3 regions of the Enterocloster bolteae genome follow, and region 3 is predicted to be linked to each of the others. Evidence: riboswitches for the same ligand, from Rfam matches in the RefSeq annotation. Region 3 holds a riboswitch; each other region holds the start of a gene.
The links. Region 3 has a riboswitch for thiamine pyrophosphate ahead of thiW (energy coupling factor transporter S component ThiW). Riboswitches for the same ligand answer to the same signal wherever they lie in the genome.

Region 1 (2,263 bases), 950 kb from region 3:
GGCGATCCTGTTCCCTGCTGCTGACATACCCTTCTGTCTCCCTGTTCATCCTTTTTATCGGGAACAACACCATATTCTCATCGCGTTCCCTGGCTGAGCGGGGACTGGAGGACGTGCTGTTCTATCTGGCGCTGTGCATCATGATACTGGTGCTCTATGTGCTTATTCTGAGCAGCACCCTGGAAATCATGTGCCGCCGCAGGACAGAGGAGGAGCTGCAGTTTGCCAGGCAGCTTATCAGCCAGCAGAGGGAGCATTATAACCAGACCCTGGATTACATTGAACAGGTGCGCATCATCAAGCATGATTTCCGCCATCACATCCATGCCCTTCTGAACATGGACAGGGGAGAGCGGACCAATTACCTGATGAATCTGAAGAGGGAGCTGGACATGACGGCTGAGATGGTGTTCTGCCAGAACCAGGCCGTAAACGGGCTTTTGCAGGAGTATGCCGCCAGGGCAAGGCAGGATGGGGTGGAGTTCACTGCCAGGGTGGATTTATCCGCCCATGTGCCGGTGGACGATTTGACCTTGTGCATTGTCACCGGCAACCTGCTGGAAAACGCCCTGGAAGCATGCCGCCGCCTGACAGGACCGCGTTTCATCCTGGTCCAGGCCAGGTGGCTGGACGACCACCTTATGATGCTGGTGGAAAATTCCTACAACGGGCAGATTAAAAAGAACGGAAGCAGGATACTGTCCAGCAAACGGGACGGCGGTCTGGGCATACTGAGCATAAAGCGCATACTGAACCAGCCGGGGGATGAGTTTGATGTGGATTACAATGACACCACCTTTACGGCCATGGTGAAAATCGTGGACAGGGCCCTGGGATAGGATGTACTTTCCGGCTCATTTCCGGCTCAGGACAAGATAAAAGCATTGCAATCTTCCTGAAACCATGTATAATGGTAGTTGTAAATAAACGGGGAGCTCACTTAAGTGGGCTGAGAGTAAGCTGTTCATGCTTAGACCCATTACCTGATTTGGATAATGCCAACGTAGGGACCATAACGGACGATTGCCGGCGGAGCACCTGTTTTGGTGTTCCGCTTTTTTGATATGCGGGACGATTCTGTGTGGTATCAGGCATGGGCGCCGGAGCTTCCCGGCGGCGGATTGGGGGCACCACCTTCCGCCGCTTTATAAAATTAATGCGAAAAGGAGAATGACAATGAAAACAGCATTAACAATCGCTGGAAGCGATTCCAGCGGAGGCGCCGGTATCCAGGCAGACATCAAGACCATGACCGCTCACGGGGTATATGCCATGAGCGCCATAACGGCACTAACTGCCCAGAATACAACCGGCGTAACAGGAATCATGGAGGTAACTCCATCTTTTTTAAAGGAACAGTTAGACGACATATTTACGGATATCTTCCCGGATGCAGTAAAAATCGGGATGGTTTCCTCCGGCGGCCTGATAGAGGCCATCGGGGACAGGCTGGCATTTTACAGGGCTGCCAATGTGGTGGTGGATCCGGTTATGGTATCCACCAGCGGTTCCCGTCTGATCAGCAGTGAGGCCATAGAGGCGCTGAAGGAAGTCCTTCTTCCCATGGCAAACCTGCTGACTCCCAATATCCCGGAGGCAGAGGTGCTGTCAGGAATGGAGATACATAATCCCGGCGACATGGAGACGGCGGCCAGGGCCATCGGGGAGGGCTACGGATGCGCCGTGCTTCTTAAGGGCGGCCACCAGCTCAATGATGCCAACGATCTGCTGTACCGGGACAAGAAGCTGAAATGGTTTAAAGGCAGGCGGATTGACAATCCCAATACCCATGGGACAGGCTGTACCCTGTCCAGCGCCATTGCCTCCAACCTGGCCAAGGGCATGGATATGGACCTGGCCGTGGAGCGGGCCAAGGTATATCTCTCAGGCGCGCTGGAAGCCCAGCTGGACCTGGGAAAGGGAAGCGGACCAATGAATCATGGATTTGCCATCCGGGGCGAGTATTAAGGGGGAATGAGCATGAAGGAAAAGAAAAGTATAAAGGAAAAAGGGACCTCCGTGTCTGCCAACAGCCTTATATGGTTTGGGGCAGGGGTATCCATAGCTGAGATACTGACAGGCACATATCTGGCGCCGCTGGGATTTGGAAAGGGGCTGGCAGCCATTGTGCTGGGCCATGTGATTGGCTGCGCCCTGCTGTTCATGGCAGGACTCATCGGCGGATATACCAGGCGCAGCTCCATGGAAACAGTGAAGATGAGCTTTGGGCAGAAAGGAAGCCTGCTGTTTTGCGGGCTCAATG
Region 2 (2,263 bases), 1.7 Mb from region 3:
ATATAGCAAAATATCTGGAACCGGCCCGCTCCCATGGCCTTTAGCAGGTTCACAGCATCCGGGTCCGCTGCCCTGAATCCGGTGAGCAGCCCCACCGTTATGGGGAAAAAAGTGGTAATCACAATGAGTATGACCTTGGGAGTCATTTCATAGCCAAACCACAGTACCAGAAGAGGCGCAATGGCCACAGCCGGCACTGTCTGGGTCAGTACAATGATGGGATAAAATGCCTTGTATGCCTTGTCAAACCGGTCCATCAGCACGGCCGCCCCAAAGCCCGTGGCAATTCCCAAAACAAGTCCCATCCCTGCCTCGGTCAGTGTAATCCTGGCATTCTCCATAAGGGCCGGGAATTCCTTTATAAACGCCTCTGCTACCTGGACCGGTGAAGGCAGCATAAATCCCTCCACCAGACCAAGGGATACAGAAAGCTGCCACAGGATAAGGATGGCGAGAATGGCTGAAACAGACCACAGTTTACTGGTGATGCTTGGTGACTTTCTTTTCAATGGTAAGCACATCTCCTTCGGGGTGGTAAGAAACCTTAATGTATGCAGCCACTGAGGGCGCCCCTGCCCTGACCGCAATATGCTGGCACTCTTTTACAATATCCATCAGCTGGTCATAATCCCCTTCAATGGTTGTCTCAAAGGGACCTACATAATAGTTTAACCCCGTACTCTTGATGTAGTCGATGACCTGGTCCACGATACGGATTAATTCTTCGTCATTTGCTGCCTTGGGAAGTGACTGGATTGCTACGCTTGCGTTCATATTATTTCTCCTTTTCTCTTCAAATCATACGGAATAAAAAATCCCGTCCGGATAGTCCGGGCGGGATAAAACTTACAAAAATTCACATCTTCTGCAGGCTTCCTACGCTGGCATTATCCAGATCAGGTATCAGGGTTCAGAACATATTCCATCTCAGCCGGATTCCACTCCAGCACCCCTTTTCATTGTTGGGACAAGTATACTACGGCTCATTTTAAAAGTCAATAGGTACTGCTGCAGCTGTCATGCACACATTTCAGATATCCCGGAATGCCCTGTAACACGCCTGGGTGGCGGAGCGGTCCAAAACCGCGTATACAATGGTGTCAAAGTCACCGGGAAAATACTGCTCCAAAAGCTCCTTCCACCAGCCCGCCACCTTAACCGGATCATTGCGGAACACGCCGCATCCGTAGGCGCCCAGTATCAGGTTTCGGCAGCCCCGGGAGGCAAAGATGGCAAGGGCCAGCTTCATGCGGCGCTTCATGGACTGCTCTGCTAAAGCCCTGTCTTCCCCCTTCAGGATCACCTGCCCCATATTGACAGCCGGAAGGGTGAGCACAGACGCTTCCACAGGTTCCTTAAGCAGGCCAAACCTTCCGTCCCGGAAAAACACCACATCCGGCGAAAATATGGCGTGATCTGTATAAATCATGGTACTGCATGCCCGGTTCATCCTATAATACGTTTCGTGGGCCGTAAGTGTTTTATAGAGGCAGCTGCTGGCAGCCAGGCTTTCCTCCTGGGCCATGGCTCCGTTTATAAATCCGCCGCCCGGATTCTTGGCGCTGGCAAAATTAAGGACAGCGCATCTGCACTGATTCTCTCCTGCCAGCTTAAGAATGGCATCCACTGTGGAACAATTCCATGTACAGCACTTATATTTTGCTGTCTTTTTAGTAACCGTCTCATATTGCTCCAGCAGCCGCTCCCCCTGTTCCGGCGTAAAAAGCACGCTTTTCTTCACTGACTCCTGCTGGCGGGCTCTGATTTCCACCACCGTTCCCTCTGTCTCATACCAGCCCTTTTCCATAATGTCCAATGTCTGTCTTGCAATTGCTTTTCTGTCCATATCTTAAAATTCCTCCCATTTCCTCCTGTAAAGGCGCGAGGGGCGGTGGCCTTCCCGTTCCGTAAAGGAATCGGTTTCCTCCACCAGAGAAGCTATCTTGCGGCGGAACGCAGGCTTCAGAAGGCATTTGTCCAGAATCACTTCATATACCTGCTGCAGCTGTGTCAGGGTAAATTCCTGCGGCATCAGATGCAGGGCCAATCCCGTGTATTCCACCTTTCCGCGAAGCCTTTCCAGGGCGCAGGATATGATTCTGGCGTGGTCAAATGCCAGCCCCCGGTTATCCGTTATCTTATATTCCACGGTCTCTGCCTGTCTGTTTTTCCTGGTTATCTTCTCAATTCCGGAACAAAGTACCGTATCATCCGTCCATAATTTAAGTTCATAGTGCTGTATATGTTCCACTGACTCCACCAG
Region 3 (2,263 bases):
TTTCTTTTCCGGCCACCACATCTTCTACCCCGGTCATAACCACAACCGCGCCTGTAAGGTCCCTCAGGGAACAGGCCGTTTCCATGCGGCTCTCAATGGTGCCAAAGGTTTCCGAATCCACACCGCAGGTGTTGCCCGTCTCATGTCCTCTCAGTTCCTGGTTCAGGGCTCGGATTTCCGCCTCATTTCCCCGGATCACAGAAGGGGATGTCTTCCGGATTATATCAATGGCTGTCTGTCTGCGAAACCGTGATGCAGTGACTCCTACCGGGTCCAGGATAACGGGAAGGCCCAGGCCGGCCGCTTTTCTTCCCGCTGCCTCCATGGCCGGTATGGTCCTTTCTTCCAGGGTCCCCAGGTTAAGGACAAGGCTGCTGCAGATGGAGGTAACATCCTCCACCTCATGCAGCCCCTGGGCCATAACAGGAGAGCCGCCTGCGGCCAGGACCATATTGGCCACGTCCCCTGCCGTAACATAATTGGTTATACAGTGGACTCTGGGAGAGCGCTCCCTTAAGTCCTTCATCCATTGTCTCTGCATTATCTGATTTATCCTTTTTCTTGTTATCTTCCCATGGCTTTGCCGGTCTGTACATCCAGATCCAGCATCCGCCTCATATACTGAAACGCCCCGGACTTATACAGCACGCCAATCAGGAACGCGGCAATGACCGTACCGCACATGGTGCTCATAAGAAATGGGATTACATAGGCAAAAATGGCTGCTTCCTTCCCCATCACCAGTGTGGCTACCGGATAGCAGAGCATTCCGCCCAGTATGCCGGTGCCGAACACCTCCCCAACGTAGGCCAGTGTCAGTCTGCCGAAACGCTGGTACAGATACCCCCCTAAAAATGCGCCCACCATGCTGCCCGGAAATGCCAGCAGACTGCCTGTCCCCATCAGATTCCTGATAAAGGATGTGCAGAACGCCATTCCCACGCCATACCACGGCCCAAGGAAAACACCGGCCAGTACATTGGCAAGGTGCTGAACCGGAAAACATTTGGATGCCCCTATGGGGATGGAAAAGCCGGATAAAGACACGGCCACCGCTGTCAGCATGGCGCTTACCGCCAGTTTTTTAATGTTTACTTTCATAGTCATACCTCCATGTTTTTTACTTGGAGCCCGCCTATCTTCCTGGTAGAGAGGCATATTTTCTGGTACAGCGGCGTATTTCCTGCACAGCGTTAAATCCTGCTTATATCCATACCGCGCAAAAGGCCGGAACTTTTCTCTGATATAAAAAAGCCCATACCGCGCGGGATATGGACTTAAATTATGCATTGAATACACATACATGTCTCATATTTCCCTACGTTGGCATTACCCAAATCAGGTGCGATAGGTCGAAGTTCGATTACTTCCTCTCAGCCTGCTTCACAAGCTCCCTGTTGTCATTTAGCATAGCACCGGACTATTTATTTGTCAATCCGAAATCATTCAAACTCTCACATACCTTCTGAATACAACAAAAAAAGAGCCGGGGCAGAGCCTGCGGACTCTTTGCTTATCACCTGTAAAATTATGCTCCGTCCCCATCACTCAGAGACCTAATACGCCCTGGCCTCCCTGGTTAGAACCAGGGTTTCTATGGCATATGCCACACCATCCTGTATATTGGAGCGGGTCTGGCATCTGGCGATACGTTTAATGCTCTCCATGGCATTTCCCATGGCAACCGTATATTTTATGTCCATGGACAGCATGGAATAGTCATTCTCGCTGTCTCCTATGGCCATGATTTCATCCGGTCTCACGCCCCTGGAGGACGCGTAAAAAGCCAGAGCCCGGCCCTTTTGGGCATAGCTGTGGGTCAGCTCCAGGTTGGTGGCAAAGGAAGACGCAACCGCCAGTTCCGCTATACCGGACAGGCGCTCCTTAATTCTGCCCAGAACCTCCTGCGATTCATGGATGACCGATATTTTATAAAATGCCAGACCCAGCTCAAAGAGCTGTCCTTCCTCCACAAAGGAGAACCGGTCTCTCACTCCCTCATAGGTAAACTCCGCCATGGGAAGCAGCACATTCCGTTCAAAACATGCCCTAAACTGTGCCTCCCCGGCTGTGGTATAGCTGCCTCTGTCTGTCATGAAATCAAAGATAATGTCCTCCTTTTGGCAGCAGTCCAGGATTCCCCTTACCTGTCTCTCAGAAAGCCGTATCTCGTCCATTAGCCTGCCGTCCCAATCATACACAGCGGCTCCGTTCATGCACACCACAGGCGCCCTGAGTCCGGCCTCCTTAAGGGGTTCCAATG

Region 1: another riboswitch for thiamine pyrophosphate. It lies ahead of thiD (bifunctional hydroxymethylpyrimidine kinase/phosphomethylpyrimidine kinase); the one in region 3 lies ahead of thiW (energy coupling factor transporter S component ThiW).
Region 2: another riboswitch for thiamine pyrophosphate. It lies ahead of CGC65_RS10180 (thiamine-binding protein); the one in region 3 lies ahead of thiW (energy coupling factor transporter S component ThiW).

What each region holds. Positions count from the first base shown of each region.
Region 1 covers NZ_CP022464.2:1,412,518-1,414,780, forward strand. The annotation lists gene CGC65_RS06635 (ATP-binding protein) at 1-839, shown strand, start outside; TPP riboswitch at 919-1,028, shown strand; gene thiD (bifunctional hydroxymethylpyrimidine kinase/phosphomethylpyrimidine kinase) at 1,177-1,968, shown strand; gene cytX (putative hydroxymethylpyrimidine transporter CytX) at 1,981-2,263, shown strand, end outside.
Region 2 covers NZ_CP022464.2:2,164,832-2,167,094, reverse strand. The annotation lists gene CGC65_RS10185 (ABC transporter permease) at 1-509, opposite strand, end outside; gene CGC65_RS10180 (thiamine-binding protein) at 478-774, opposite strand; TPP riboswitch at 855-964, opposite strand; gene CGC65_RS10175 (TIGR02452 family protein) at 1,031-1,846, opposite strand; gene CGC65_RS10170 (NUDIX hydrolase) at 1,850-2,263, opposite strand, start outside.
Region 3 covers NZ_CP022464.2:466,819-469,081, reverse strand. The annotation lists gene thiM (hydroxyethylthiazole kinase) at 1-541, opposite strand, end outside; gene thiW (energy coupling factor transporter S component ThiW) at 565-1,101, opposite strand; TPP riboswitch at 1,298-1,407, opposite strand; gene CGC65_RS02300 (Cof-type HAD-IIB family hydrolase) at 1,557-2,263, opposite strand, start outside.